DNA from 3 places in the Neptuniibacter sp. 2_MG-2023 genome. Region 2 is predicted to be linked to each of the others. Evidence: predicted binding sites of a transcription regulator. Region 2 holds the regulator's gene; each other region holds the start of a gene.
The links. The regulator FNR, encoded in region 2, switches genes on or off when oxygen is low (the NO sensors DNR and NnrR bind a similar motif). The targets are predictions, from matches to a motif close to TTGATNTANATCAA.

Region 1 (10,727 bases), on a different contig from region 2:
ATTTCACGATAACGGGCATTCCAATCCCGTAGGCTGAGTAATTTATCGAACAACCCTTTTTTTGCTTCCTCTATCGCATGGGTAGACGGGGTGCCTTTAGAATTAGAGGTAACTAAAGCTGACTCATCACGGCTAATCATATCTAATGCTGTGACGAAATTTTCTACCTCATTAAGCGTATTATAGAAAGCAAAAGATACCCGTGTAGTACCTGATAAACCTAGAGCTTGCATGAGGGGCATAGCACAGTGATGACCAGTGCGAACAGCAATACCTTGTTGATCTAGCAGATAGCCAATATCTTGTTGATGTTGATGAGCTAAAGTGAAAGAGATGAGGCTTACAGACTTTTGAGGTGATGCGATCCGCTGCCATCCTTTAATTTGAGAACAACCATCAAGTGCAGCTTTATATAAGCTAGTTTCATGCTGTTCAAGTAGGTGCCTATCTTGGGCTTGTAGCCATTCAATAGCGGAGGCAAGTCCTATAGCGCCAGAGATGTTAGGTGTGCCCGCTTCAAATTTAAAAGGTAAATCATTAAAGGTGGTTTCGCTGAAACTCACTTGAGAGATCATCTCTCCACCCGCTTGCCATGGAGGCATGGCTTCTAATAATTGTTGTTTCCCATAAAGCACCCCTATGCCTGTTGGCGCGTATAATTTATGTGCTGAAAAAACATAAAAATCTACATCTAGGTCGTTTACATCGACTTGAAAATGAGGGAGTGCTTGGGCTCCATCAATTAAGGTTAAAGCGCCTGCATCGTGAGCTAAAGATATGATCTGCTTAACGGGATTAATCGTACCTATGGCATTAGATACATGAGTAATAGCAACAAGGCGAGTTTTATGGGTAAGTAAGGTTTTATAGGCCTGTATATCAAGGTCGCCACTCGCTAACAGTGGAATAACTTTAATAATCGCGCCGCTTCTCTGTGCGAGCAATTGCCAAGGAACAATGTTGGCGTGATGCTCTAGAGGGCTGAGTATAATTTCGTCATCAGGCTTTAAATAGCTTCCCCAGCTATTGGCAATTAGGTTGATTGCCTCAGTTGTGCCGCGGGTCCAGATGATCTCTTTACTGCTTTTAGCGTTTAAAAAATGGGCGACGGTGTCGCGAGCGGCTTCAAACTTACCGGTTGCCTCGGTGCTTAAAGCATGGCTTGCCCTATGCACATTGGCATTAAATGTGGCGTAGTAATTATTTACGCTCTCAATAACAACACTTGGCTTTTGCGTCGTCGCGGCGTTATCTAGATAGATAAGAGGGCAGCCATTAACCTGCTGTTCTAAAATAGGAAACTGGTTGCGTACCTGTTCTAGGGTTTGTTTCTTTGCTTGATCTGAGGCCGTCATGACTCTCTCTAGCGAATAAGTTGTTGAGCGACGTTTAGCTTTCTGGGTTTTTGCTGTTTGCTTTCTTTTCATTATCCCAATGGGCTAACTGTTTGTTGTAGCGGCTCTGCCAGCGTGCATACATCATTGAGCTGGTGAACAACGTGCCGACTAACAGCGAGTAACCTAGCCCATAGATAAACGTATTGGGGTTGGTTGCAGCTAAAACTGACTGAATAAATGGCAGTAATAATACGAAGCATAGCCAAGCGTGGCCGCGAGGATTCCCTGTAATAATGACACGAATAAATGCGAGTAGTGGCAACATATGAAGTAAACTGATCACCCATGGATGACCGGTAGGTACTGGAATTAAAAACATATGCCATAAGATAAACCAGCCTAATAAAGCGGTGTAACTGGTAACTGTTACTCGTCTGCTAAAAAGGGCTTTAGCGGCGTAATTATGGTCGTCTGGTATATATGCTTTCAAAAGAGAGTTCTCAATGTTGTTAGGTTTACAGTTTATGGCGGAGCTTATGTGCGAGTTCGCCAAGACGTTTGCCTTGCGCGACACAGAGTGACAACTCATTGTCATCAAGTGGGCGGTTATCTTGGCCTGCAACATGGGTTGGGCCGTATGGTGTTCCACCGGTTGTTGTCTTTAACAAAATAGATTCGCTGTAAGGTAGGCCTGCGATCACCATACCCTGATGGAGCAGGGGGATCATCATAGAGAGTAGAGTCGTTTCCTGTCCGCCATGGAGGCTAGAGCTTGAGCTAAATACGGCGGCAGGTTTGTCGATTAGCGCGCCAGAAAGCCAAAGGGCACTTGTTCCATCGATGAAATATTTTAATGGTGCTGCCATATTGCCAAAGCGGGTTGGGCTACCGAGGGCAAGACCTGAACATTCAGCCAAATCCTGTTCGCTGCAATATAGCGCGCCCTCATCGGGTATATCGGGTGCCGTTGCTTCACATATAGTTGAGATGGCAGGCACTGTTCGTAATCGAGCTTCCATGCCCGATTGTTCAATCCCGCGTGCAATATGCTGTGCCATAGATCGTGTTGCTCCATGGCGACTGTAGTAAAGAACTAACACGTAGGGCTGAGACATGTTACAAAATGTCCAAAACGGACTCAGGAGGACGTCCTATTCGTGCTTTATCACCGTTGATGACGATTGGACGCTCAATAAGTTTGGGTACCTCGGTCATTACTTTTATAATCTGCTCATCTGATAAAGCGGTGTCATCTAAACCTTGTTCTTTAAATTCAGGCTCTTTCGTGCGTAAAAGCTCGCGAGCTGATATCCCTAGTTGTTTCAACACAAGTTTAAGCTCATCCGCAGAAGGCGCATCATCAAGATATTTACGTATATCTGGTTGAACGCCTTGCTCTTCAAGTAAAGCTAAAGTTTGACGGGATTTGGAACAGCGGGGGTTGTGGTAGATAATTACTTCACTCATTGTGCTATACCGTACTTATTAATTATTAATCAATCAGAGTAAAACGGATGATTGATTTAACATGTTAGGTTATTTTGCATCATTGTATACGGCTATAAGATAGATTTCATGAGTGAATCACCTTTTTAGGTACCTATTACTTATTGTATTTTTGAACGCTGTTTAAAGGAGTGTTATGAGCAGATTGTTTAACCATCCCTATCTACTGTTTCTGAGGTATCTTTTTGCTCAGTTTCGTCATAACCAAGGGATTTTGAATTCAGCGGCATTAACTTATACCACGCTATTTGCGGTAGTGCCTTTAATGACAGTTTCCTACGCGATGTTGGCCGCTGTGCCATCTTTTCAAGGGGTTGGACAAGAGCTACAAGGTTGGGTGTTCCAAAATTTTGTACCGACAACTGGTGCAGTAGTACAAGATTATCTAACTGACTTTTCATCACAGGCTCGTAAACTAACGGCGGTTGGTATCGCTGTATTAGCGGTAACGTCGATCATGATGATGAAGAATATTGAAGCGGCGTTTAATCGTATTTGGCGTGTATCAGAGCCTCGCAAAGGGTTATCAAGCTTTCTACTCTACTGGGCTATTTTGAGTTTAGGTCCAATTCTAATTGGCTTAGGTCTGTTGCTGACCTCTTATATTGCATCTTTACCTTTTATTTCCTCTGCCACAGAGCTTGTAGGTAGAGGTCGTTTGTTGAGTTTGTTACCTACTTTGTTTTCTGCTGCTGCATTCACGCTGATTTATGTTGCCGTACCCAACTGCCGCGTTCCTTTTAAAAGTGCGTTGATCGGTGGTGTTGTCGTGGCTTTGCTGTTTGAAACCGCTAAACGTGGTTTTGCTGCTTTTGTTACTCAGTTTCCCTCCTATGAATTGATCTATGGTGCATTTGCTGCTGTTCCTTTGTTTCTGCTTTGGATCTTTATTAGTTGGGTGATTATTCTTATGGGTGCAGAATTGACTCGCTGTATTACGGTTTATCGGCCAATGGACAAAGGTAAGAAAATACCTCATTTGTATACAGTCGTCGCGGTTCTGTATCGGCTTTGGAAAGCGCAAAATGAAGGTGTAGCGGTCACTGATCGATGTTTGTTACAGGAAGTGGATACACTAGATCAAGGGCGTTGGGATACCTACATAAGATTACTAATAGAGGAGGGGGTGATCAAGCGTAGTGATCAAGGTGAATACCTGCTAAGTCGGAGTATGTCGAGTTTGTCCTTATATGAGCTTAATGACTTATTACCTTGGCCTACACCAGCACCGCTGAAAAATGACTCTGTCCTTGAGTGGGAAAGGGCTTTAAATCAACGCTTACAAGAAGTTCATCATATAGAGAAGAATACTTTTTCTGTTTATATGGAACAGTTATTTAACGGTGATTTAGTAGTTGATTCTACTGGCGATAATGAAACACACAAAGAAGTATGAGTTAATCGTTATAATATTTGATGGGGATTAGTATGACGGAAGTTTGTCTGCATGCGGTTGTTATTGGTCGCGTTCAAGGTGTTTGGTTTCGGAAGTCGACTCAAGAGTATGCTGAGTCATTAGGGTTAAGTGGTTGGGTTAGAAATCTTCCGGATTCAAGTGTAGAGCTGATGGCCTGTGGAGATGAATTAGGAATAAGGCAACTTGAAGCTTGGCTGAGTCAGGGCCCTGAGTTGGCTAGTGTTGCTGAAGTCAAAAGTCGGTTAGTTGCGTTGGAAAAGCTACCTTTTCCCTTCGCTGTGGTGGAGCTTGAATAAGTTTTCAGCGTTGTTGTACAAGTGGGGGATGATTATATGTTTGAGCGAATAAAAGCTTTTTTTTGCGGTAAGCCTCAACTAGAAAACGCCTCTGTTTTTAAAGCAGAGTCCTCCGATAAAGCTCAAAAGAGTAGTGAGTTAACTTTATTAGAAAGTGAAAGTTATGGTTTTAAATCCTTAGATAACGCGCGTGAACTGAGTTTAACCTTTGTCAGTAGTTTGCTGGGGGTTAGGGCATTAGATTCTGATGAATCCAAAGAGCAGGAACGTTTGTTAAGAGCGTCTTTGGATGAGGAGCTGATTGGTTTAAGTGATGAATCAATACCTAAGTTATCTAAAACGGCATTAACACTTATGGCCGATCTTCTTGATTCAGATACTGCCCAGAGCAAAATCATTACTGCAATTCAAGAAGATCCGGCACTGGCGGGAAAAGTTATATCGATTGCTAATTCGCCTTTTTTTGTTTCTTCCGATATGGAGATCAAAGATTTAGGTCATGCTCTCAGTCTTTTGGGTGCTGAGAGACTAAAAAAAGTGGTTATGTCTTCTCTGTTAGCAGATAAGTTTGAAGTGAATAGCTATTATTTTGAAACCTTTGGTAAAGCGTTGTGGGCACACTCATCAGAGGTCGCGGAAAATGCCCGTAAAATTGCTATAAAAGTTGGTGCTAATCCTAACTTGTCTTATTTTGTTGGCCTGATTCACGATATAGGTAAGTTAATGATTTTTAAAAAATTGGTTGAGTTGCATAGTCATGAAAGCATAGAGCCTCATCCACAAGTATTTAGTCATCTTTTGAATGATTATTCCCATGCTTTAACACGTCAAGCCTGTGAGTTTTGGGCGTTACCTGAACATTGGTATCAGCCGATACTTGAGTGCCAGACAGCAGAACCCGGTGATTTGAAACTGCCTGAATCTATGGCCCTCTTTTTGGGCAATCATTTTGCGGAACTGCATAGTCTTCATCAGGCGGGTGAGATCACTGATTTTGAATTGGTTTGGCGACTTACTGAAGTTGGTTCGAATATTGATGAGTATCAGGGTCTATATTCAGATTCGTTGAAAGCTGACGAGTGATAATTAAGGCAATAAAAAACGGGCTCAATGGCCCGTTTTTAAGTGGTGAAGTAGGTTGTATTCAAATTAAAGGTTAATGCGCTCCGCTAGAACAGACATTAGCTCTTCTACTTTGATATCTTGTTTATCTGTATCACGGCGACCTTTGTACTCTAAGGTACCCACTTCTAAGCCTCGTGGTGAAATAACAACACGATGAGGAATCCCCATAAGATCCATATCTGCAAACTTCACACCTGGACTGGTCTTTTTGTCGCGATCATCCAGAATAACGTCATACCCTGCTTGCTGCAGATCTTTGTACATCTGGTCGGTTAATGCTTTTACATCATCCGATTTGTCGTACTGAAGAGGGATAAGTGCAATATGGAAAGGCGCAATGCTTTCTGGCCAGATAATGCCGCTCTCGTCATGATTTTGCTCAATGGTTGCAGCAATAACACGTGATACACCGATGCCGTAACAGCCCATATCCATAACGACAGATTTACCATTTTGGTCGAGGACTTTAGCTTCTAAAGCTTCAGAGTACTTTTGGCCAAGTTGGAAGATGTGACCGACTTCAATACCGCGCTTAATTTCAATGGAGCCTTCACCGCAAGGGCTTGGGTCACCTTCGACGACGTTACGAATATCAGCGACCTGTGGAAGATCTACATCGCGGTTCCAATTGATACCAAAATAGTGCTTGCCGTCTATATTAGCACCAGCGCTGAAGTCTGATGTTTTAGCCACTGTACGGTCGGCTATCACAGGAATCTCTAAACCTACTGGGCCAAGAGAGCCAGGGCCTGCACCAATTAAATTGCGAATTTGCTCTTCTTCCGCAAACTCTAGAGGCTCTGCAACTTCAGGTAATTTCTCTGCTTTGATCTCATTGAGTTCGTGATCGCCGCGAACCAATAGAGCGACGAAATCTGCTTCACAGGCATCGGAAGCCACAACAAACAATGTTTTGATTGTTTTTTCGATAGGAACATCAAACTGAGTAACCAGTTCCTCAATAGTTTTCGCGTTAGGCGTATCTACTATTGTCATTTCAGTGGTCGGTGCTGCAAGCTCGCCTGCAGGAGAGAGCGCTTCGGCTAATTCAATATTGGCCGCATAATCACTAACGTTTGAAAAAGCGATATCATCTTCGCCTGATTCAGCCAATACATGAAATTCATGGGAGGTGGCTCCGCCAATAGAACCTGTATCAGCTAATACTGGGCGGAAGTCTAAACCTAAACGGTTGAAGATCGCGCTATAGGTTTGATACATCTGTTCGTAAGTTTGTTGTAGCGACTCAGTACCTACATGAAAGGAATAGGCATCCTTCATAATAAATTCCCGTGAGCGCATTACACCGAAACGGGGGCGTATTTCATCGCGGAACTTCGTTTGAATCTGATAAAAGTTAGCAGGTAGCTGTTTATAGCTTTTGATTTCGCGGCGGATAAGGTCGGTAATTACCTCTTCATGCGTAGGGCCCACACAAAATTCGCGGTTGTGACGATCTTTGACGCGTAATAGTTCTGGACCATACATCTCCCAGCGGCCTGATTCTTCCCAAAGTTCAGCCGGTTGAATCGCAGGCATAAGGACTTCCATTGCGCCAGACTTGTCCATCTCCTCTCGTACGATTCGCTCTACTTTTCGCAGGGCGCGTAATCCCAATGGAAGCCAGCTGTATAGGCCTGAAGCAACTTTGCGAATCATACCTGCGCGTAACATTAGCTGATGGCTAACGACTTCTGCGTCAGATGGAGTTTCCTTAACCGTGGAAATGAGATATTGGCTTGTGCGCATATTATTACTCAATCAAAGAATTCATTAACAAAACGAGGCACATTGTAGGTGCCAGTGCTTGAACTGCCAAGTAAAAATGAAAGTTATGAAGCTGCTTGAGTCAAAGTGACTTCTCGTTGCGGGAATGGAATGACTATTTTGTTTTCTTGTAATGCATTGTATACGGCTAAGTTAACCTGATATTGAACCTCAAAATAGCGCTCAGTTGGCACCCAATAGCGATAACCAATATTGATAGATGAGTCGGCAAAAGCCTCAATGCCTACTTGAGGTGCTGGGGTTGTTGGAATCTCATTAAATTGTGTAAGGGCGTGGTTGATTACGTTAATTGCTTCTTCAGGTCTGCACTGGTAACTGATGCCAACGTAAGACTCGACAATTTTATATTGAAATGAATTGACGATAACTTCGCCAACAATATGCTTGTTGGGGATGGTTATCATCTCTCCATCTTCTGTATCAAGGATAGTGTAAGCTAAACGTATCTCTTTAACTATTCCAGATATATTGTTGATATTTATAGTATTTCCAACAACAAAAGGGCGGGTTATTATAATGGTGAAACCTGCGCCATAGTTGGAGAAAACCCCTTGTAATGCTAAGCCTAAGCTTAATGAAATGGCACCTATAGCGGCCACGAAGGGGGCGACACTAATACCAAATTTTCCTAAGCAAACAATAAGCACCATTGCGATAATAAGGAGCTTAACGCAGCTGGAAATAAAGAGGCTTAAGGTAACATCGACATTTTTCTTTTCGCACAGCCTTAGGACAATTTTTGCTATCCAGCGGGCAACGATGAGCCCCAATAGGAAAATAATAATGGCGCCAATTACTTGGAAGCTATAGTTGACGAAAAATTCGATAACCATATTACTAAGCTTAGTAATTGTTTCTAACTCATTTTGAAGTTCTTGCTCCATTACTACCCTCTGCGGAAAAATGATTAAGCGGTGATTCTTTCTGAATCTTCGATAAAAGCAAAGAGTTCTGCAAGTTGTTTTTCATTAAAAACAGGAATGCCGTTTCTTAAGAGTTCAGCTGCCGCTACACCCGCACCATCCGTTAAGGTGTTTGTGAAGTTACCATCATAGATTTGATTGTTGCCGCATGAGGGGCTTTTGGCCTTCATTAAGGCGCAAACTACACCTTCACGTTTGGCTATTTCGAGGGTTTTTTCTGCACCACTTAAATATTGGGGCGTTACATCTTGCCCCTCTTTTGTGGTGATAAGTATCGGGAATTTACACTGGGTTTCAGCAGGAGGACGTGGGGTTGCTAATCCACCTGATATTTCAGGGCAGATGGGCACTAAACGTCCCTCTTCACGCCAGCGCTGTAGTTTCGGGTGATTAATTAAGTGATGACCACCATCGAAGCGAACTTTTTCTCCGAGCATGCAGGCACTAATAAGAATTCGTTTCATATCCGTATTTCTTGTTGTTATTTTTTGCGCACATTTTACGGGACAGTAAAAACTTATCAATGAACTAAAGTATAAATTAAAGATTTGATTTGATTTAGGTCAGTTGGCACTAAAAAATTAAGCGGTCTTTAATGGCTGCTTTTTTGATGGGAAGAGGAGGAGTGAAGGGTTGCCTGTTTAATATAGAAAAAACGATAAGCACCATTTTATAAAAGAAGTGGTGCTTAATCGTATCGGTAATTTTACGCGTCGCGTTTATCAACCATAAATGTGGCGCTACCAGTCGCAACTACTTTGTCGCCCACATAAACTTCTGTTTTGCATTTGACTCGTTTGCGGCGCGTATCAATTTCTTCAACGGTGAGGACTGCATTAGCTGTATCGCCAATGAAAACAGGTGCTTTAAATTTGATCTGTTGATCAATGTAAATGGCGCCAGGTCCTGGTAATTTTGTACCTGCTACAGTGGAGATAAGAGCTGCGCTAAACATACCGTGAACAATGCGTTTACCAAACATTGTTGTTTTTGCGTATTCATCGTTGATATGTACTGGATTTGTATCGCCAGATATACCTGCAAACAGACAAACATCGGCATCGGTGATGGTTTTTGCAAATGAATCGTTCATTCCTACTTCAAGGTCTTCTAAGTAATAACCATGTAAATCGGACATTGGGTAATTCCTTAAATAAGCGTCAATAATAGTGTGATAATAACGAATATTACGGATGAATAGCTAATAGAAAACAGCAGAGGTAACAATTCGATAGAATTGGCTAATCCGCTGGCTGACTATGGTTATAAACATTAAATATTACAATCTAGGTGTTTTTGTTGGTTTTTTAGCCCTGATATGACGCTGTAAATTTTGTGCTATTTCATGTATCTTACGAATCAACTTTATTTACTGGATTTGAGACCCGTTTACGCATGATTATCAAACCAAAAATTCGCGGTTTTATTTGTACTACTACACACCCTGAGGGCTGTGCAGCCAATGTTCGTGAACAAATTGCCTATACTAAAAGTAAAGGTGAAATTGCCAACGGACCTAAACGTGTTCTCGTTATTGGTGCATCAAGTGGTTATGGCCTTTCATCACGTATCGCTGCGGCGTTTGGTTCAGGTGCGGCGACTATAGGCGTTTTCTTTGAAAAGCCGGGCACAGAACGTAAGACGGGTACAGCGGGTTGGTATAACTCCGCGGCATTTGATGCAGAAGCGAAAGCGGCTGGCTTATATTCAAAAAGTTTGAATGGTGATGCTTTTTCCCATGAAGCTAAAGCCAAAACTATCGAATTGATTAAAGAGGAGATGAAGCAAGTTGACTTAGTTGTTTATTCTCTTGCTTCGCCTGTGCGAAAAATGCCTGATACAGGAGAGGTTGTTCGCTCCTGTTTGAAACCTATTGGTAAGCCTTATCAGTCTACGGCTATTGATACTAATAAAGATGCCATTATTAGTGCTGAAGTTGAGCCGGCTACCCAGGAAGAGATCGACGCAACCGTTACCGTTATGGGTGGTGAAGATTGGGAATTGTGGATCAATGCACTCGAAGAAGCCGACGTTCTGGCTGAAGGTTGTAAGTCGGTGGCTTATTCCTATATAGGCTCCGATATAACATGGCCGATCTATTGGGATGGTGCTTTAGGTAAAGCTAAGCAAGATCTTGATCGAGCAGCGTCTGCAATTGATGCTAAGCTAAAAGTTAAAGGCGGGCAGGGGAATATTGGTGTTCTTAAATCGGTCGTTACTCAAGCGAGTTCAGCGATTCCTGTTATGCCGTTGTATTTGGCTATGTGCTTCAAGGTGATGCGTGAGAAAGGCTTGCATGAAGGCTGTATGGAGCAGGTTCAGCGCTTGTTTGCTA
Region 2 (10,727 bases):
GGGTCTGAGTGTGTATCCGCATACCAAGCTGTTTGATTCCCTCCCCGGGAGTGGGCGGCTAATATTATCGATTGGCTACCTTGTGTTTTAAGCCAGTCCACCCAAGCAGCTATTTCAGGAATTGCATCGGTATGTTTATGGGTGTGAGGAGTTTTACAGTCGTACATACCATGCCGATTATCCAGGCCTAAACTTAAATTGATAGCTAGGCTACTCATGCCTTCATCAGCCAGTAGCTCTTGCCATGTGGCAATGATCTCCATGCCATTGTGGGCGAGTGTGCCGTGGGTGATGAGAAGTATATTGTTAAAACCGTTCTCTTCTGTCAGGTGCAGGTTGGCATTTAAGTCGAGATGCTTATATTTTAGTGTGATCTCTTCTGCATATAGGTTGCTGGAGTTAAGAAGGCTGCTAGCAAGGAATAGGGCGATAATAATACGGAGCATAGAAATACCTAAACGGCTTGTTCGTCAATTAAGTTATAATGATATTCTTAAAAGAAATATGCAAGCCGTTTCAGTATTCTATTAGAGGTCACTTGTAGTGTTTAAAGGCCTTCGTAGGCTAGAAGCGTATGTACTGGGACACCTGCATCTTGGATTTTACTGGAACCTTGAAGATCAGGTAGGTCAATGAGTGCAGCGGCTTCTGATACTGATGCTCCCAATTTTTTGATAATGCTGCAGGCCGCAAGTATTGTTCCGCCTGTAGCGATTAAATCGTCAAAAACTAAAACTTTGTCTCCAGAAGTAACTGCATCAACCTGCATTTCAACGGTCGCTGTGCCATATTCCAGCTTATATTCTTGTTCGATTGTTTGGCCTGGAAGCTTCCCTTTTTTACGGACGAGAACTAAGGGAATATTTAGATGGTAGGAGATAATAGAGCCGATCAAAAAGCCTCTGGCATCAATGCAGGCGATATGAGTAATATCACTATCAACATAACGCTGAATAAAAGCGTCAGAGATCATGCGCAATGCTTTCGGGTCTTTAAATAGGGGGGTTATGTCACGGAACTGTACGCCAGGTTCAGGCCAGTCAGGGATGGTTCGAATAACTGACTTCACATAACATTCGTCGTATGACATTAAAAACTCCTTGGAAACTGCTTGTTGATTTGGCTCAATGCATTTTAGGGGAGATAAAGGTCTAATGAACCCGTTGGGTTACACATTGAGATGGCTACTTTTTGTGCGACTGACGAGCACCGGTAGTCAATATGCCGGTGCTCTTTTATTTTATCGATCTTTAGCAGTGGCCGTTTTTACCACATTGAGCACTTACTGGTTCAGTCGCATCACTTTCTATAATCTCTCCAGATAATCTGTAGAGTTGCTCTATATCTTCTATATGAACCTCTTTACCTTCAACGCGCAGTAAATTAGCTTTTTGGAAACGTGTGAAAATACGGCTGACAGTTTCTACGGCTAAGCCTAAGTAATTACCAATCTCATTACGTGACATGGATAGACGGAAGCTTGTTTCAGAATAGCCTCTTGCTTTAAAGCGTTGCGATATTTTCACCAAGAATGTTGCTACACGCTCTTCTGCATTTTTCTTTGATAAAAGAAGCATCATCTGTTGCTCTTCGCGAATCTCTTTACTCATAGTGCGTAAAAGCTGGCGGCGTAGTTCCGGAAGCTGCCCCGACAGATCGTCGAGACGCTCAAATGGAATTTCACAAACGGTTGTAGTTTCTAGTACTTTTGCTGAGACAGGGTATTCGTTGCAATCAAATCCGCTCATGCCAACAAGTTCACCTGGAAAATAGAATCCAGTGATCTGTTCTTCACCTTCATTTGTGATGGTGTAGGTTTTAACGGTCCCTGCTCGAATCGCATACACGTCAGTGAACTCGGAACCTTGGTTAAATAGGTGCTCCCCTTTTTTTAATGGTCGGCTTTTATCGATAATCCTATCTAACCGTTCCATCTCTGTCATATTAAGCGAAACGGGGAGACATAATGAGCTAAGACTACAAGTGTTACAGCTAACCTGCTGCAAACTGCGCAGCTTCCCTTCGTTTGTCTTGTTATCACTCATAATACATTCCTGTTGTCGTTATAATCGAGTGGCTACATTTTGATTATGTAATATTTCTGTAAATACGGAAAGTTAAATAATCCGTGAGAATCGCTGTGAGCTAAGGTCTTTTGGTATATAAGCATCAAAAGCCATGCATATTCTGCGAATTAGTAACCGACCGGCGGGTGATACGGTAATGCGTTTTGTGTCCATTTGAATAAGACCATCGGTGGTAAAAGCGCTTAGCTCTTGCTGGGCATCGGCAAAGTACTGATCGAATTGGATACCGAAGCGCTGCTCTATTGGTGCTTTTTCTAATTCGAAATGGCAAATAAGATGAGTGATGACATGGCGTCGGATAATGTCATCTTGGGTTAAGCTTACGCCGCGTTTAATTGCATGTTTTTCGCTTTCTACTGTATCTGTATAAGCTTGCATCTCATGCTGGTTTTGATAGTACACAGAACCAATTTGACTAATGGCAGATACCCCCATGGCAACTAAGTCACATTCAGAATGTGTTGTGTAGCCTTGGAAATTTCTGTGTAGTTTTCCCGTGTTTTGCGCAATAGCTAATTCATCATCAGGTTTAGCAAAGTGGTCCATGCCTATATAGACATAACCGGCATTGAGTAGTTTACTGATAGTTGATTCTAGAATAGCAAGTTTCGTCTCTGGGCTAGGTAGTGTTGATTCATCGATGTGACGCTGTGGCCTAAAACGATCTGGCAGGTGAGCATAATTAAATACAGAGAGTCTATCTGGGTTCATCTCAATAACGGTATCTAATGTCTCGTTAAAGCCATCAAATGTTTGATAGGGCAAGCCATAAATAAGATCAAGGTTAAGTGAGCGGAAGCCTTGGCGGCGAGCTTCTTCTAAAATGGCAGAAGTTTGTTCAACCGATTGCACACGGTTAACAGCTTCTTGCACTTTAGGGTCTATATCTTGTAAACCTAAGCTAATGCGATTAAAACCGATCTCTCTTAATACTTGGATTGTTTCTTCAGTGGCTTCTCTTGGATCTATCTCAATAGAGTAATCGCCGGAGTCATCATCTAGTAGATTAAAATTAGCCCGCATCTGCTGCATTAACTCTCTCATCTGCTCATGGCTAATGAAAGTAGGCGTACCGCCGCCCCAGTGAAGCTGAGTGACCTGACGGTCATTACTATACCATTTGGAAAGCTGAGCCATCTCTTTATACAGGGTATCCAAATAGGGCTGTGCTTTCTTACGATTTCGTGTAATGACCTTATTGCAGGCACAGTAGTAGCAGACGTGTGCGCAAAATGGGATGTGCACATAAAGAGAGAGTGGCGCATTTAAGTCGGCAGAGTTCTGTCCTGTTGTCACTAAATCCGAGGAAGATAGTTCAGGATCGAACTGAACGGCTGTTGGGTAAGATGTATAGCGTGGACCTGAAAGGTCGTATCGCTTGATTAGATCTAAGTCCCATTTTATCAGGTTGCTATCCACGAATGTTTCCCTCGTTATCTCGACTGCTGCCATCACTGACAGTAAATAATCTATTAGTAACTAAGCTTGGTTTAACTCTATGGCTAATTCAGTATGCCTTGCCAAGGGATTGTGTAGAGTCCCATCAGTATAATCAGGCTACCAGAGAGGTGTTTTGTTAGTTTTCGTTGTAAAACTGTTTTTACCTGTTGTGCTAAAACGCCAGTTAAAAGCATAGTGGGCAGCGTGCCTAATCCAAAAGCGATCATTAATTGTGCGCTTAAGGTCCAGTCCGCAGCGGCGGATGCCCATATGAGTGTGCTATAAACGAGACCGCAAGGTAGCCAGCCCCAAAGTACGCCGAGCATGAGTGCTTGGCGTAATGTTTTAACCGGTAAAAAGTGGCGTGCAAAAGGGCTGATTTTTTTCCAGAGATAGGAGCCTAGATGCTCAACCTTGGTCAGACCTTGCCACCATTGTGCTATATAAAGTCCCATGCTGACTAACATTAAACCTGCAAATATTCGTAATGCGAGTTGTATGCTTGGGTTTTCAATTAACCAACTTACACTGCCGAGTAATGCCCCCGCTATAGCGTAGCTGGTAATTCGCCCGCTGTTGTAACCCAGTAATAAGCCAAAGCCTTTCATACCATTTGGGCTGCTAAGGGAAACTGTTGTCGCAATACCACCGCACATACCAAGGCAATGTGTACCGCCGAGTAAACCTAGCAAAAATGCGGTTGGTAGTGAGAGTGCTTCAGTCATCCTTATCCTTAGGAGAAGGTTTTTTTACTTTGGCGTCATCGGGAATCAGTGCTTCGTCATCGTCATATAAAATGCTATGAGCGGGGCTGTCCAAATCATCATACTGACCATTATTAACGCTCCAAAAGAAAGCCCAAACGGCACAGCTCGCTAAGATGATAGCGATTGGAATAAGGAGAAAAATAATGTCCATGGGAATCAATAACCCTTAATTTTTAAAGGAGTAATTCTACCTGATTTTGTTGTTAGGGGTTAGTCTTCAACGTTTCAGATTGATGTTTGATTGGGCCTAATTTTCTTTTCTTTAAGCGGTTCAAACGCATAGCATTACTGACAACAACAAGCGAGCTTGCAGACATTCCTAGTGCCGCCATATAAGGAGCAATAAAGCCAAAAGCTGCAAGAGGAAGCGCCATAAGGTTATAGAAAAGAGACCAAAATAAATTTTGTTTGATGATTCGCTTAGTTTTTCGAGCGAGTAAAATACCGTCCACTAAGCGTAGTAGGTCGTGACTGATTAACACTCCGTCAGCATTAGTTTTTGCTAAGTCTGTTGCGCCGCCCATAGCAATCGATGTTTGGGCGCCAGCCAGTACAGGAATGTCATTTATTCCATCGCCTACCATGACGACCTGTGCGCCATTTTCTTGAAGGTTTTTCACATGACTTAGCTTTTGCTCAGGAGAGACGCCTGATACTGTGTTATTAATACCTAAGAAAGTGGCTACTTCCTCAACCGCAGATGAATTATCGCCTGTTAGCATTTCACAGGTTAATCCCAGTTGCTGTAGATGTTTGATGGTCTGTTGGGCTTCTCTGCGAACTTGGTCGTTGAGCCTAAACCAAGCTAAAGCTGAATTTTCATTGCAAAGGAGTAGCCATTGACCACTGGTTTCTGGCAAAGGGGGTTGAGGTTGTGAACAAATCTGGGATGAAAAGTCTGGTTTTCCTATACGGTAGCGCAGATTACCTATAGACCCTTCGAGTCCTTGACCTACTTCATTATGGATATTGGAAGCGTTCAGTTCGGCTGATTTCTCATGAAACGCTTTGGCTATAGGGTGTTCACTATGTTTTTCAATCGCCGCTGCAATTTTAGTACATTCGCTTTCACTGAGATCTGTTAAGGGTACGATTTGCTGTAGGCTCAGATTGCCTTGAGTCAATGTGCCGGTTTTATCAAAAACAATATGGGTGGCAGTGGCTAGGCTTTCTAATACATGGCCGCGGGTAATCAATAACCCATTTTGTCTTAAGGTACCGGTTGCTGCAGTCAGTGCTGTCGGAGTTGCTAGAGAGAGTGCGCATGGGCAGGTGACAACGAGAACTGAGAGTGTAATCCAAAAGGCTTGAGAGGGTTCAACTAGCCACCAACTGAAGCCAACAATAATCGCTGTTAGTAGAACCGCAGTGACAAAATAACTAGCGACTTTGTCGGCGACTTTAGCTACATGAGGTTTTTCCTCTTGCGCCCGTTCGAGCAAACGAACAATGGCAGATAACTGGGTCTCGTTACCTGTTTGAATGATCTTGATGGTAATTGGGTTTTCTACGTTAATTGTGCCGCCAACAACCTTATCATCGATTTGCTTGCGTATAGGTAGGTATTCACCGGTTAATGCGGATTCATCAACTGAGCTGTTACCCGCGGTGATAATGCCGTCAGCTGGGATCGTATGGCCTGGCCGTATAATGACATAATCGCCTACCGTTAAGTCTTTGACGGGAATTAGTTGCTCATCATTGCCGACGATCTTTAATGCACTTGCAGGTAGTAAATTAAGTAAAGAGTTCCCCGCACGGCCTGTGCGGTGACGGGCTTTCATCTCAAGGAAGCGACCAATTAAAAGAAAGAAAGTAAACATGGTCACTGAATCAAAATAGACTTCGCCGCTATTTGTGATTGTTGCCCAAACGCTGGCGAGATAGGCGCCACCTATAGCTAGTGATACAGGAACATCCATAGTGAGATGTTTGGTTTTGAGGTCTCGCCAAGCCGCCAGAAAGAAGGGGCGTGCGGCATAAAAAATAACGGGGGAAGCAATAACTAGGCTTGCCCAACGCATGAATGTGACGTATCTATTTTCAATGCCCTGAATGTCACCGCCATAAAGAGCAACCGCGATCATCATTGTTTGCATCATCCCTATACCGGCAATACCTAGTCGGCGGGTTGCTCGCTTCTGTTCTTGTTCTAAAAGCTGCTCTTCTTTATCAGGGTGATAGGGGTGGGCTTGATAACCTATACGGTATATTTCAGAAAGCAGGGTGCTTAATGGGGTAACTGTTTTATCCCAAGTGATACGCGCACGGTGGTTAGTTAAGTTAACGTGTGCTTTCTCAACGCCAGGAATCCCTTGAATATGATGTTCCAAGAGCCAAACACAGGCTGCACAAGTGATGCCTTCAATAACGAGGGAGGCTTCGGATAAGTTGTCTTTAGTAATGACAAAGTCTTTCTGGATATTAGGTTCGTTATAGAGAGTTAGTTCTTGAAGAAGTTGTTCAGGTAACTCTTTGCTTCTAATTTCAGGTGAACCTGCTGATTCGGTACGATGCTTATAATAGGTATCTAGCCCACTATTAACGATGGTTTCTGCTACAGCTAAACAACCGGGACAGCACATGTCACGCGGTTCATCATTGATAATGGTTGTGAAATTGCTACCAGGTGGAATAGGGAGTCCACAGTGGTAGCAATTTTTTGATGAGTGGTTGTCCGTCATTAGTTGTGCGCTGGTTCTAACTCAATACTATTTTGATCATAAGGCGGATGGATCTCCGCACGTAAGTTCCAGCTAGCAGAATCATCTTCTAAGATAAGGTAACGTTTACCTTTAAGGGATGTTTGCAGGCTACCGGTATATGAATTGGTGCTTGGAACCTGTTTTAGCATGATGTTTTGATCGTACTGTTGATGCGTTGGATGCACGATACTTAGTGTTAAATGCTTAGGCTTTTCGGTCTGGTTTGATCTGAAATGTACCATTAGATCGCCTGTTGCATTATCAAGTTCAAGAGTGCCTGAGACGCCTAAAGCTTTAGCTGCTTCTGAATGGGATTTGTCAACAAAGTGGCCCCGTGCAACTTTGTACATATCATCTTTAACTATACCGTCGTGGGTAATGATAGATAGGTAAAGGAAAGAGGTGCCATAAATAACGACGGCAATGATTGGCGCTAAAATAAACCAGAGCCAAGGCTGTCTGTACCAAGGAGCAATCGGTGTGTTGTCTTCTGAATTCATTGTTATATACCCCAAAAAAAAGCTGCAAGTTAAATGCGTGTACGGTTACACATTTAACGGGCAGCTATTCTAACCTATTTACCAACAAGGTGGTGCATAAATGCACCACCTTATGTTGATATTCATCAGCAACTTAGCGTTTCGGCGCTGGGCCAATAAAGCGGTTTTCCTCTTTTATAGAAATTGAAGGGTTATCTAATGCTTCAACCTCAAAAAGAATATTGTTATTGGCTTTGCTTAAGTATTTAGCTGGAATAGCAATACGTATAGGCAGATCCAATAGTTCACCGGACTTAATCATTACAATCTCATCGCCCATATATTTCATGCCTTCAAGTCCTGAAACTTTAATGCTGAATTCATGATCAATCTGCTCTTTGTTTGCGAGCTTGAGAGTGTAAGTATTTTCAATCATGCCATTAGAGGTTTCAGCGAATAGCTTGCCTCGGTCACGCAAAATATCTACTTCAAGTGGGATACGGCTATATAGTGTATATCCGAATGCGATAAACATCGCGCAGAGAACTGCAAAGTAGCCTATTAAACGTGGACGTAAAATATGAGTTTTATTCCCGGCTAACTGATGTTCTGTTGTGTATTTAACGAGGCCTTTTTCATAGCCTACTCGTTCCATAATATCGTCACAAGCATCGACACATGCACCACAGGCGACACACTCATATTGAAGACCATCGCGTATATCGATTCCGACAGGGCATACGTGAACGCAGTGGTTACAATCAATACAATCACCTAAGCCTTCGGCTTTATAGTCACTCCCTTTTTTACGTTTACCTCGGCTTTCACCGCGCTCTTCATCATATGAAATGATAAGGGTGTCTTGGTCAAACATGACGGATTGGAAACGTGCATAGGGGCACATATAGATACAAACTTGCTCTCTTAGCCAGCCTGCGTTTCCATATGTGGCAACCGCGATAAAACCAATCCACCACATCTCCCAAGGGCCTAGTTGGAATGAGAGAACGCCATCGATGAGTTCTCTTATCGGGGTGAAATAGCCAACAAAGGCAATCGCTGAGGCAATAGAGAAAAGGATCCAAAGTATATGCTTAGCGCTTTTTCGCATGAGCTTTTCTGTGCTCATACCTTCGGTTTTATCCATGCGCATGCGTTTGTTACGGTCACCTTCAGTCATGCTTTCGATCCAGATATAGATCCAAGTCCACACAAATTGTGGGCAAGCATAGCCGCACCATAAACGTCCAGCGAATACAGTGAAGAAGAAGAGGGCGAAAGCAAGAATAATAAGTAACCAAGATAACAACATGAAATCTTGTGGCCAGAACGTCATGCCAAATACATGAAATTGGCGGTTGGGTAGGTCAAATAAGACAGCTTGACGGCCATCCCATGTAATCCAAGAAAAACCGAAGAACATTAGAAGCATAATGAAGCTTGATGCTTGACGGAATTTTTTGAAAATGCCTGTATAGTCTTTAACGTAAATGTGCTCACGTTTTGCGTACAGATCAAAATTCTCCTCAGAATTTTTCTTTTTCTTTGGAGTGACGTCTTGAACTGGGATCTGATTCATATCGTTGCTCACATACTCACCAGTGATAATTGAAAATCAACTTTGCTAATACCTGCTCAATGCATTAGCAAAGCTGAATATTTTAAACGATCTACAAAAAAAGGCGATATGATCCATATCATATCGCCTTTTATTTTCAATTTCTGCACTTACTTATTTGACAAGCTATATACGTAAGCGGTGATCAAATTGATTTTGTCTTCGCTTAATAGGTCTTTATGAGCAGGCATTACACCAGCACGACCGTTACGAATTGTATGAGCAATGTTCTCAAAAGAGCCGCCATATAACCATGTGTTATCAGTTAGGTTTGGTGCTCCTAAGATAGGCAGGCCTTTAGCGTCAGCGCCGTGACAAGCAGTACAAAGTGCCTGGAATTGGCCTTTGCCGCGTTCAGCTGCTTCACTATCAGACTCTGCTCCGCTTAGTGATAGAACGTAGTGCGCAACATCACGTACACCTTCTTCACCAAGAACTGCGCCCCAAGGTGGCATACCACCTACGCGACCATTAGTGATGGTGGTTTTGATCGTTTTTGGATCGCCGCCGTATAACCAATCATTATCAGTCAGGTTAGGGAAGCCGTGTGCGCCTGTCGCTGCTGAACCGTGACACAGTGAGCAGTTGTTAGCGAACATGCGTTGACCCATTTTAAGGCCACCTGCATTTTCAGGCTTTAGAAGTTCTTCAGTAGGCAGAGAAGCGTATTTTGCAAATACAGGCTTATATACTTCTTCTGCATGTTGAATTTCTTCTTCCCATTGGTTGTGAGATGTCCATCCAAGCAAGCCTTGGTAATTACCTAGACCTGGGTATAGAACAAGATAACACAGACCAAAAACGACAGTTCCAATAAACATCTGGAACCACCATTTAGGGAGTGGATTATCATACTCAGCTATGCCATCAAATTCGTGGCCTAGCGTTTCTTCAGTAGTCTCTTGGTGCGGTTGGCTCTTGCGAGTAGCAAGAAGCAGCCAAGTACAGCCAAGAATTACTGCTAGGGTAATTACCGTTACCCACGCGCTCCAGAAAGCACTCATTTTTGATCTCCCCCGTTATTGGACTCATCACCCAGTATTGGCTCGTCAGGTTCCTGAAGAGGCATATTCGCTGCATCGTCATATTTTTCTTTGTTTTTAGGGTTAAGTACCCAAGCAAACAACGCTAAGAATGTGATTAGCATGACAACCGGAATGTATGGACCATAAACTTCGTAATTCACGCGTTATTACCGCTTGTTGTTGTATTCAGAATGCAATTTGCCCAAGGACTGCAAGTAGGCAACAAGAGCATCAATCTCATGTTTGCCTTGCACTGCATCCTGCGCACCAGCGATCTGTTCATCAGTGAATGGAACGCCAACACTGCGCTGTGCTTCAAGCTTCTTGGCTGTATCTTTGCCAGTTAGCTTGTTTTCAAACAACCAAGGGTATGCCGGCATTTTAGATTCAGGAACAACGTCACGAGGGTTATACAAGTGAGCGCGATGCCAATCATCAGAGTAACGGCCGCCTACGCGAGCTAAATCAGGACCAGTACGCTTAGAACCCCATAAGAATGGATGTTCCCATACTTGCTCATTAGCGGTTGAGAAGTGACCGTAACGTTCCGTTTCTGCACGGAAAGGACGAATCATTTGGCTGTGACAAACATTACAACCCTCACGG
Region 3 (10,727 bases), on a different contig from region 2:
GATGAGCCAGATGAAGAATCCACGATTGCTATTTTGCGTGGTTTAAAAGAGCGGTATGAGATTCATCATGCGGTTGATATTACCGACTCTGCAATTATTGCTGCGGCTAAATTGTCCCAGCGATATATCACAGATCGTCAACTTCCCGACAAAGCGATAGATCTAATCGACGAAGCCGCTTCTCGTATTCGTATGGAGATGGATTCTAAACCAGAAGATATGGATCGCTTAGAGCGCCGTTTAATTCAGTTGAAAATGGAACGCGAGGCGCTTAAAAAAGAGAAAGATGCTGCTGCTAAACAGCGATTGAAAGAGCTAGAAGAGACTATAGGGAACATCGAAAAAGAGTTCACTGATCTGGACGAAGTCTGGAAAGCAGAAAAGCTAGCGCTCCAAGGTTCTCAAAAAGTTAAAGAGGAGTTGGATTTAGCGCGAATCGAACTTGAGAAGTATACCCGTGCGGGTGATCTTCAGAAGATGTCCGAGCTACAGTATGGTCTTATTCCGGAGCTTGAGAAGGAGCTTGCCGCTGCAGCCCAAGCAGAAGAGCAGGGGCAGCAGGGAACTAAATTACTGCGTAATAAAGTGACGGAGGAAGAGGTCGCTGAGGTGGTTTCCCGTTGGACAGGGATTCCGGTCAATCGCATGCTGGAAGGTGAGCGAGAAAAACTATTACGTATGGAATCAGAGCTGCATAAGCAAGTTATCGGGCAGGACGAAGCCGTGATTGCTGTCTCTAATGCGGTACGCCGTTCACGAGCGGGTTTATCTGATCCTAATCGGCCTAATGGTTCATTTCTTTTCCTTGGCCCTACAGGGGTGGGTAAGACCGAGCTATGTAAAGCCCTTGCAAGTTTTTTGTTTGATACAAAAGATGCGATGGTGCGTATCGATATGTCTGAGTTTATGGAGAAACACTCCGTTGCACGTTTAATCGGTGCGCCTCCAGGCTATGTCGGTTACGAAGAAGGGGGGTATCTGACTGAAGCGGTGCGACGTAAACCTTACTCTGTTTTACTGTTGGACGAGGTCGAAAAAGCGCATCCAGATGTTTTTAATATTCTGTTGCAGGTATTGGAAGATGGGCGCTTAACTGATGGTCAAGGGCGGACAGTTGATTTCCGCAATACGATTGTAGTGATGACCTCTAATTTAGGGTCTGATCTTATTCAGAACTTCAGTGATGACGATGATTATCAGCTCATGCATAACGCGGTAATGGAGTCTGTGGGTATGCACTTCCGCCCAGAAGTGATTAACCGTATTGACGAAGTCGTTGTGTTCCACAGTTTGAAGAAAAGTCAGGTGGCCGGTATCGCTACTATTCAGCTACAGCATTTGCAAGATCGTTTGGCTGAACGCGAGTTGAAACTAACGTTAACTAGCACAGCGATGGATAAGCTGGTGGATGTAGGCTTTGAACCTATCTATGGGGCAAGGCCGTTAAAACGAGCCATTCAGCAGTGGATAGAAAACCCGTTGGCACAGGAGATATTAGCGGGCAAGTATCTACCGGGTACAGAGATCGCTGTAGATGTGGAACAAGGGGAGTTTATCTTTCGATAGTATGAACCTCTAAGGGTAACGCCGTAAGCCTGTGAATTGATCTTCGCAGGCTTTTTTATTGGCGGCGATCCGTTATGCTAAGTGTCTGTTATTACTTTTAGATAAGGTAGGGTTTTGATGCGGTTATGGTTTATAGTTTTTTTATTACTGGCTGGATGTGCAACACAAAAGCCGCAAGAGCAGGCTCCGCCCATTTCAAAGGTTACAACCGTCACGCCCATTGAGATCGGTTTACCCACACAATATGCATTTTCACCTTATGCTGATTATCTATCGCCTCTCTTATCTAATTTGAATCAAGAACCTTTCTATCACTTGAGTAACCCCCAGCTACTGGTTAATTACTACCGCTATAGTGATGAAATTAGTGCTAATGACCCACAGAAAACGGTTTATGCATTTACAAGTAAGGCAGGGGGTGAATGGGGCTATATAACCACGAGTGTGGGTCGTTCACCTATTGCTAATGGGTTTGTTATTGAGCATAGCCCTCTCGGAACCGTTTATGCATTAGTGCTGAAACAGACTAAGCTTTGTTTATCGACCCAAGCGAAAGGTTTACCTGTGTTTACACATGGGCGGTGGTTATTTAATGAATCCCCCGGTTTTTTTGAATGTACTGGGTTGACCAATAAGAGCATTTATAAAGTGGGTTCAGGCTTGCCAGGTCTGCTTGGGCCATATTTTGATGACAAAGATACGGTTTTGGTTTTTCGTTCGCGAGGTCAACTACAGCAGATTATCCTTGCGCTTAAATATCAGTTCCCTCAACTACTGGTTCCAGCCATAAATCGTTGATTCTCTGTTTTTAAGCAGCCTAACTGGACGGAAAACAATGTGTTTGTTATACCTGATAGGCTAAAAGATCGTTATTGTTTCTGATGAGTGGCCCAATTTTAGTTAATGGGTGGATGTTGTAGAGGGGAAGAATGAGTCAAATTAAAGTACTGATTGTTGATGATGCTCGATTTATTCGTGATCACGTGTCACGGATTGTAAAAGAGCACTTCCCTGAGTATCAGATTGATTCTGCTGAGGATGGTGAAGCTGGGCGCAAGCAGATGAATAATGAAAATTACGATCTTATTCTTTGTGATTGGGAGATGCCGGGTATGTCTGGCTTGGATCTTCTGCAATGGGCTCGTCAGCAAGCTAACTATGTCGATATACCGTTCATCATGATTACCAGCCGTGGGGAGCGAGATTATGTGCTTAAAGCGATCCAAGCTGGTGTTAACGACTATATGGGTAAGCCTTTCGAAGATAGGCAGTTAGTTGAGAAAATTAAGAAGTACGTGGGTAAGCGTTTCACTACTAGTGCAGAATCACGTCGAAAGGCAGCTCAAATGCTGGCGGCAGGAAAAACCGCTGCCGTGGCGAAGGCGGCGAAAAAACCTAAAGGCTTAGCTCAGCTACGTGTTGCTTCTGGTGTGTTGCGTTGTGCTATTAAAGAGGTAACCTTGCAGTCAGTACAAGTCGTGGTCAAACGGGAGGATGGAGTACCTCAGCTTCTTGAGCAGTCAGTGGTTGATATTGAGCAGGTGAATGGTAATAGTGTTGCTCAGATGAATGGTTTTATCTCAGGTTTACAGGCAAACGAAAAAAGCACACAAACGAATTTTATTAGTGTTGATATACAGTTCGTTGATAATGATCCAGAAAAACTAGAAGTATTAACGCATTATATTGCGAGTTTGACTAAACAGTCGGATTAATGCTGAGGGTGTTTTGGCATAGTGAAGGCTGCCAAGAAGCAGCCTATAGATCAATTAATAGGTATTGATTGTTCTCTTAATATAGTGCTTTTTCATCTTTTATTACGTCGATCAACACCTCAAGGAAAAGGCGATCGGCTTCGCTGTGTTCTAGCGGTATTTTAATGTTAGTGACTGATGACAGCTCATCCGCGATAACCACCGCTGCATTATCATCATTTATATGCTCTCGAGCTATTTTTAGTGCTGTCTCGCAAATTTCAGGTTCAACAAGTACTTTTCGTATGAACGACATCAGTTCGTTAATCACGCGTTCTTTGTTTTTAATCTCAGCAATACTCATAGGGATCTCCTGTACACGTATAGTTGGAGCGAATTGGATTTTGGCGCTCCGCCTCTGAGTTTTATATAGCAAAACTATAACGCGATCTGGCTGTTCTGGGTAGTAGATTACTACAAACAAGCGCAATGCCTCAGTTTTCCCTCCTTTGGGTTGAAAAAATCAACCTGAATGGGCTACAATTACCGCCTCGAATTTTGAGGCCTTGAGTGTGTAGGTAACCCCGAAACTCAGGGAGACAGCTTTCTGTGAGCCGTTTCTCAAAGGTCTGTCGGTTGGGAGATCCCTAACACCGGCACACACCCGAACGTGAACCTTCAGCTCTACCCCTGGAATGGTTCAGAGTGAGATCGCTAGAGAGTCAAAAAATATTGTCTGGTACAGGCACGTTCAACGTTACAGAAACAAAAACTGTTAATTTCGTCAGTAACGAGACACTGACGTCGTTAGAGGGTGAATAAAGTGGAATTACTTTCAGGCGCAGAAATGGTTGTTCGCGCACTTCGTGATGAAGGCGTTAAATTTATCTACGGATATCCTGGCGGTGCATTACTGCACATTTACGATGCAATCTTTACTCAGGATGACGTCGAACACATTTTGGTCCGCCATGAGCAAGCTGCCACTCATATGGCAGATGCGTATGCACGTGCAACCGGTAAAGCGGGTGTGGCACTTGTAACTTCAGGTCCAGGGGCGACCAATGCCGTTACAGGTATTGCTACGGCTTACATGGACTCAATCCCAATGGTTGTTCTTACAGGTCAGGTTATGTCACACCTGATCGGTGAAGATGCTTTCCAAGAAACCGATATGATCGGTGTCTCGCGTCCTATCGTGAAACACAGCTTCAGTGTTCAGCGTCCGGAAGATATTCCAGAGATTATAAAGAAAGCGTTCCATATCGCTGAGAGTGGCCGTCCAGGCCCCGTTGTTGTCGATATCCCTAAAGATATGACAACCCCAACAGAGCGTTATGAGTATGAATACCCTAAGAGTGTCAAAATGCGCTCTTACAACCCTATCTCTAAAGGGCATTCCGGCCAGATTAAAAAGGCTGTGGATATGCTGTTGGCTGCCAAGCGTCCCGTTATTTATGCGGGCGGTGGTGTCATTATGGGTGATGCGAGTAAAGAGTTGATCGCACTCGCTAAAGAGTTAGGTTGCCCTGTTACAAATACGCTGATGGGCTTGGGTGGTTTCCCAGGTACTGACCCTCAGTTTATTGGTATGTTAGGTATGCATGGTAGCTATGAAGCGAATATGGCGATGCATCATAGTGATATGATTTTAGCGGTCGGAGCTCGTTTTGATGACCGAGTAACGAACGGTACCGATAAGTTTTGCCCAACGGCAAAAATTGTTCATATTGATATTGATCCTGCATCAATCTCTAAAACGATTAAAGCTGATGTGCCAATCGTAGGGCCTGCGCAAGCGGTCTTAAAAGAGATGTTAGAGCAACTGCAAGCGGCGAAAAGTACGCCATCTGCTGAAAGCCTGAAAACATGGTGGGAGCAGATTGAAGAGTGGCGTGGTCGTCATGGCGGTCGTTATAAAACAGATGACTCCAAGCAAATGAAGCCTCAGCAGGTTATTGAGATGCTAAGCAAAGTCACTAATGGTGATGCTTATGTTTGTTCTGATGTAGGTCAGCATCAAATGTTTGCTGCTCAGTATTATAAGTTTAACAAACCTAACCGTTGGATTAACTCCGGTGGCTTGGGAACTATGGGCTTTGGTTTACCTGCTGCAATGGGCGTTAAACTTAACTTTCCTGAAGAGGAAGTTGTATGCGTAACGGGTGAAGGTAGTATCCAGATGAATATCCAGGAACTATCTACCATTAGCCAATATGGTATCCCAGTTAAAGTTATCTGCTTGAATAACCAGTCATTAGGCATGGTACGTCAGTGGCAGGATATGAACTATGAGTCCCGCCACTCGCAGTCTTATATGCAGTCGTTACCTGATTTCGTCAAACTGGTTGAATCTTACGGTCACGTAGGAATTAAGGTTGAGCGTTATGAGGATCTTGAAGGCGCTATGCGTGAAGCATTCGCTATGAAAGATCGTATGGTATTCATGGATATCGCAGTAGATCCGTTTGAGCACGTTTACCCTATGCAGGTACCGCGTGGTTCTATGCGTGACATGTGGCTAAGCAAAACGGAGAGAACATAATCATGCGTCATATTATTTCTGTATTGATGGAAAACGAACCGGGTGCACTATCCCGTGTAGTTGGATTGTTCTCTCAGCGCAATTTCAATATTGAGTCGCTAACCGTTGCACCGACAGAAGATGAGACATTGTCTCGTTTGACGGTAACTACTATTGGCGATGACCGTGTGGTTGAGCAGATTACTAAGCAGCTGAATAAGCTGATTGATATAGTGAAGGTTGTTGACCTGACTGAAGGCGATCATCTTGAGCGCGAGCTTATGATGATTAAAATGAAAGCCAACAATGGTACTGTTCGCGCTGAGATTAAGCGTACGACAGATATCTTCCGTGGCACTATTATCGATGTGACGCCAAATACCTTTACCGTACAGCTGGTGGGAGCAAGCAGTAAGCTGGATGCTTTTATCGAAGCCTTAGGGACGTCCAATATTATGGAAGTTGTACGTTCTGGTGTATCGGGTATTGCCCGTGGTGAGAAAGTTCTGAGCGTATAAATTCAGACAAAGGTTAGAATCAAGCGGCATTCTGGTAACGGGATGCCGCTTTTTTTATGCCGCAACGATGTGTTTTAGTAGCGCTTTTAGTCTAGAGATCTTTATTTATTATTGGAGAGGAGGCTGGTAACTGACCGAATGTTAGGCAATGAGGAGTTGTTTAAGCTCGGATATTTTCTCGCGAGATATATCTAAATCAACTTTAATTGTTGTATCGGCAGCGCGTCTTCGTATCGTGTGATGTTTATCACAGGCAGGTTTGCGGCGCTCAGGACCTGAATAATTGACGCGCTGTTGTTGCACAAACCAGTCTTCTGCATGGTTCAGCGTAGGGAAATAGGGGCTAGTTCTACCCCCACTTTTATCATACCAATAATAAACAAATTGATAGTTACGAAAATCTTTAATGAGTTTTGGCATCGCTTTCTACAACAGTCAGAGCAAAATATGACTCGTATTCTATGGTAAGAAAGCTGAACAGCAGCTGATAATTGTTGGCTGTTTTAGAAAAATATTAATAAAACAGCCTATGGATAAGTTGTGCAAGGATTAGGGGAGTTATTCTTTATTATTTAACAGATGCTCATAACGTTTATCAGTGAGTGTTTTCATAAATGCAACTAGCGCATCTACGCGTTTATCATCAAGTGCTGGCCCTGTTTCTAACTCTTTGAGTGATAAGTTTTGCGGTACTTCAGGTGTAGCCCAAACCTGTCCTGTTTCGGGATTGATTTGGCGTTTACTACTGCGGCTGTTGTATTTATCGTAAAACAGAACAACAGTACGTAAATCTTGAAAAACACCGTTGTGCATATAAGGGGCTGTTACCGCGATATTACGCAGTGTCGGGACTTTAAATTTACCCGCTTGTTTAGGGTCATCAACCTGTGGATGATTGAGTAAGCCTGTATCTGCTGTATCAATAGGAACACCATTTTTCTTGCGTCCCTCAATATTGGTTGGAATGCCAATATTATGATATTCGTAGTTAGTGAATGTCTCTTGTGGATGACGCTGAGATTTATTCAGCTGATGGCATAGATTGCAGTTGGTGAATTGTTGGGAGAAAAATAGCGTGCGGCCTAATTCCTCCTGCTCTGTCATCTTATATTCGCCTTTTAAGTAGCGGTCATATTTTGAATCAAATGGTGCGAATAGTTCAGTACGTTCGAAATGGGCGATGCTGTCGGCCATCGCTGCATAACTGTTTTCCGCATTGGTGAAAATATTATCACCATAAAGTGATTTAAATGCAGAGAGATAAAACGGATTTTCCTGCAAACGTTTAACTATTACTCTTTTGTTGGGCATGCCCATCTCTATAGGATTCGTAGGTGGTCCTCCCGCTTGGCCTGCCAAGTTGCTTTCACGGCCATCATGAAACTGCCCTCCAATATATTTGCCTTCTTTATTGAATGTGAAATCCGGGCTAAACATTGCGTAGGCGGCTGTGGGGGCATTACGATCACCGAGTGAATGACCATCATCACCTAGTGAATAGGCACCTTGAACGCCATTGTCGCGAGGGTCAGTAAAAGCATGACTAGCGGAATGGCAAGTGGCGCAGGATTGAGTTCGCTTAAAGGATAGGTTGGTATCAAAAAACAACTGCTGCCCTAGCTGTTCTTTAGTTGGGGTATGTCGGGTATCATCTGTATCATTAGCATTACTGTATGTAGCAAGTAGTAATAGCAAGAAAGGCAAGATATTGTGGCGAGTGCGTATATGCATATGAAATATATTCGATAATGTGAATGTAATTGATAACCGTTATCAATAATACCCTTTTTTGAGATTTTATTATATTGATACCCATCAAATATTATAGATTCAGAACATCAATACGGTGTTTATCTTGGTATTTTTTAACAAAGCTGAAATGGGCTTAAAGGGTTAGGTGGAAGTTCGTGAAGTTTAAACAGCGTATGCTTGTGGTTGTCAGTCTGCTTATTATTGTCGGGTTCATGTTGACGGCTAGCGTCAGTTTTTATCTTTCTCGGCAAGCGGCCTTAAATTCGCTAGTTGAGCATGAGATGCCGTTAACAAGCGATAATATTTATGCTGAAGTACAGCGGGATTTAATTAAACCAAGAACGGTTTCCTCGTTTATGGGGAATGATACGTTTCTAGAAGATTGGATTTTAGGTGGGGAGAGGGACTCTGCGGCGGTTACCCGTTATTTAAATGAGATTAAACAGAAATATGGTGCGTTTACTGCTTTTATGGTCTCAGATTTAACTCGTAATTATTACTATGCTGGGGGGGTGCTTAAGCAGGTTTCGGAGAAAGATTCGCGCGATGATTGGTATTTTCATCTACGCCAACTACCTGGCGATAGTGAGTTAAATCTAGACCCTGATTTAGCGAACGGGGATGAATTAACTATATTTATCAATTTTAAGATTCGTACCTCTGATGGTACTTTTCTTGGTGCGACAGGGCTTGGACTTAATCTAGCAAGTATTACTCAGATTTTTTCTGACTATCGTGCTCGTTATGGTAATAACGTTTATCTCGTAACGCCGACGGGTAATCTTTTGTTACAGGGGCGTGCAGGGGCTGAGCCGCAAAGTCTTTATCAAAAGGTGGGTGTTAAATCTGTTGTGGAACAGGTTTTGTCTCAGCCCGAAGGACGTTTTTCCTATGTAAAAGATGGAAAGACCTATCTTCTAAATACTCGCCATATAGAAGAGTTAGATCTAATTCTCTGTGTTGAAGCGGAAGAGGGGCAGGTTGATGAGGCGCTTTTCCCACCGCTGTTTATTACCTTATTTGTCAGTTTTGTTGTGACGGGTGTTGTTCTCGCACTGCTCTTAAAAGCGATCAACCATTATCAGCAGGAGCTGGAGAGCGTTGCTTGGCAAGATCCATTAACAGGTCTGTTAAATAGACGAGCTTTTACGGAACGTTATGAGCGGATTAAAAGTGGTCATCTACGTAGTGGTAAGCCGCTTTCTTTGCTGATGATCGATGTGGATCATTTTAAAACGATTAATGATAGAGGGGGGCACTCATTGGGAGATCAGGTATTGCAGCATATTGCTGACTTACTGGATGATAACCAAAGACCCACCGATTGTTTAGGCCGTTGGGGCGGTGAAGAGTTTATCCTCTTATTGCCGGATACGGGTTTGGAACAGGCAGCGCAAATTGCTGAACGTATCAGAGCTAAGCTCGAGGAGCATCAATTAGTGTTTCAGTTGTGTCAGCAAGAGGTGACATTGAGTATTGGCGTGGCAGAGCAGCAAGGTCTGTTTGATTTAGATGCTCATGTATTGGCCGCTGATATGGCGCTATATAAGGCTAAGCAAGATGGTCGTAACTGTGTACGATTGGAAGAGTAATTACTTACGGTAGATTGTTTCGATTAGATGCCAGCCGAACTGGGTTTTTACAGGGCCGTGAACAATATGAAGCGGCTTTTTAAAGACAACATCATCAAAAGGTTTCACCATCTGGCCGCGTCGGAACTCTCCTAGATCACCAAAACGTTTGGCGGAAGGGCAAAAGGAGTGTTTTTTAGCCAATTTCCCAAAATCAGCCCCTCGCTTTAACTGCTTTTTGATTGCTTCTGCTTGGTCGCGTGTTTTTACCAATATGTGTCGTGCGCAGGCGCGATTAGCCATGATTCTACCCCTTAAAATATATCTTTCTATTTTACTGCAAAAGGGTATTAATTGCAGAAAGATTCTATAGACGGGTGACTGTGTTCACAGTAGTGGTAGTGTTGCGGTGAGTGTTTCGCTAATGGGTGCGCTAATTTTCAAGCTGAGTAGGGAGTCAGCGCGAGTGACGCCTAAGTTAAGTGCGGCAATAGGTTTGTTCCCTTCTGCGGCTTTTTTACAGAACCTGAAACCAGAATAAACCATCAGTGAGCTTCCAATAGTGAGCAAAGCATCGGCTTGTTCCAGTGCATCCAGTGCGCTAAAGACTGTTTCTTTAGGTACATTATCCCCAAAGTAAACAACGTCAGGTTTTAAAATGCCTCCACATTCAGCGCAGTCAGGCACTTTAAAGTGTTTAAACTGATCGGTTTCTAAGTCGGCATCGCCATCAGGTTTTGCTGTTGCCTCAAATATCTCAAATTGAGGGTTTGCCTGAGCACTGATTTCATGGATATAGGTTCGATTGTAGCGCTGCGAACATTGCATGCATTTTACTTTGTCGGAACGCCCATGCAGGTCGATAACCTGATGGCTTCCCGCTTTTTGGTGTAAGCGGTCGACATTTTGTGTAATGAGCAAATGGATATGACCTAGTTGCTCTAGCTTGGATAGGGCTAAGTGGGCTGGACTGGGTTGCGCATCGCGAATCATTGGCCAGCCGAGTAAACTCCGTGCCCAATAACGCTGACGGGCATAATGGCTGTTCATAAACTCGTGGTGTTGTACGGGAGCTGTGTGCTGCCAGTTACCCTGTTTATCT

Region 1: the regulator FNR is predicted to act here: its motif matches at 8,946-8,959, upstream of Q4486_RS04465 (DUF523 domain-containing protein).
Region 3: the regulator FNR is predicted to act here: its motif matches at 8,108-8,121, upstream of Q4486_RS06900 (cytochrome-c peroxidase).

Annotation. Positions count from the first base shown of each region.
Region 1 covers NZ_JAUOQC010000003.1:124,817-135,543, reverse strand. The annotation lists gene Q4486_RS04510 (SufS family cysteine desulfurase) at 1-1,427, opposite strand, end outside; gene Q4486_RS04505 (DUF2069 domain-containing protein) at 1,390-1,827, opposite strand; gene wrbA (NAD(P)H:quinone oxidoreductase) at 1,853-2,452, opposite strand; gene arsC (arsenate reductase (glutaredoxin)) at 2,454-2,804, opposite strand; gene Q4486_RS04490 (YihY family inner membrane protein) at 2,980-4,239, shown strand; gene Q4486_RS04485 (acylphosphatase) at 4,272-4,556, shown strand; gene Q4486_RS04480 (HDOD domain-containing protein) at 4,593-5,639, shown strand; gene Q4486_RS04475 (proline--tRNA ligase) at 5,706-7,430, opposite strand; gene Q4486_RS04470 (mechanosensitive ion channel family protein) at 7,514-8,353, opposite strand; gene Q4486_RS04465 (DUF523 domain-containing protein) at 8,377-8,856, opposite strand; gene Q4486_RS04460 (MaoC family dehydratase) at 9,099-9,530, opposite strand; gene fabV (enoyl-ACP reductase FabV) at 9,788-10,727, shown strand, end outside.
Region 2 covers NZ_JAUOQC010000002.1:149,236-159,962, forward strand. The annotation lists gene Q4486_RS03220 (alpha/beta hydrolase) at 1-446, opposite strand, end outside; gene Q4486_RS03225 (adenine phosphoribosyltransferase) at 548-1,090, opposite strand; gene fnr (fumarate/nitrate reduction transcriptional regulator Fnr) at 1,251-2,045, opposite strand; gene hemN (oxygen-independent coproporphyrinogen III oxidase) at 2,118-3,506, opposite strand; gene Q4486_RS03240 (sulfite exporter TauE/SafE family protein) at 3,590-4,252, opposite strand; gene ccoS (cbb3-type cytochrome oxidase assembly protein CcoS) at 4,245-4,445, opposite strand; gene Q4486_RS03250 (heavy metal translocating P-type ATPase) at 4,498-6,978, opposite strand; gene Q4486_RS03255 (FixH family protein) at 6,978-7,499, opposite strand; gene ccoG (cytochrome c oxidase accessory protein CcoG) at 7,633-9,057, opposite strand; gene ccoP (cytochrome-c oxidase, cbb3-type subunit III) at 9,207-10,100, opposite strand; gene Q4486_RS03270 (cbb3-type cytochrome c oxidase subunit 3) at 10,097-10,282, opposite strand; gene ccoO (cytochrome-c oxidase, cbb3-type subunit II) at 10,289-10,727, opposite strand, start outside.
Region 3 covers NZ_JAUOQC010000005.1:132,313-143,039, reverse strand. The annotation lists gene clpB (ATP-dependent chaperone ClpB) at 1-1,566, shown strand, start outside; gene Q4486_RS06930 (hypothetical protein) at 1,684-2,364, shown strand; gene Q4486_RS06925 (response regulator) at 2,496-3,281, shown strand; gene Q4486_RS06920 (hypothetical protein) at 3,358-3,624, opposite strand; gene Q4486_RS06915 (acetolactate synthase 3 large subunit) at 4,084-5,805, shown strand; gene ilvN (acetolactate synthase small subunit) at 5,808-6,302, shown strand; gene Q4486_RS06905 (hypothetical protein) at 6,444-6,722, opposite strand; gene Q4486_RS06900 (cytochrome-c peroxidase) at 6,861-8,033, opposite strand; gene Q4486_RS06895 (sensor domain-containing diguanylate cyclase) at 8,210-9,646, shown strand; gene Q4486_RS06890 (peptidylprolyl isomerase) at 9,647-9,928, opposite strand; gene Q4486_RS06885 (NAD-dependent protein deacetylase) at 10,013-10,727, opposite strand, start outside.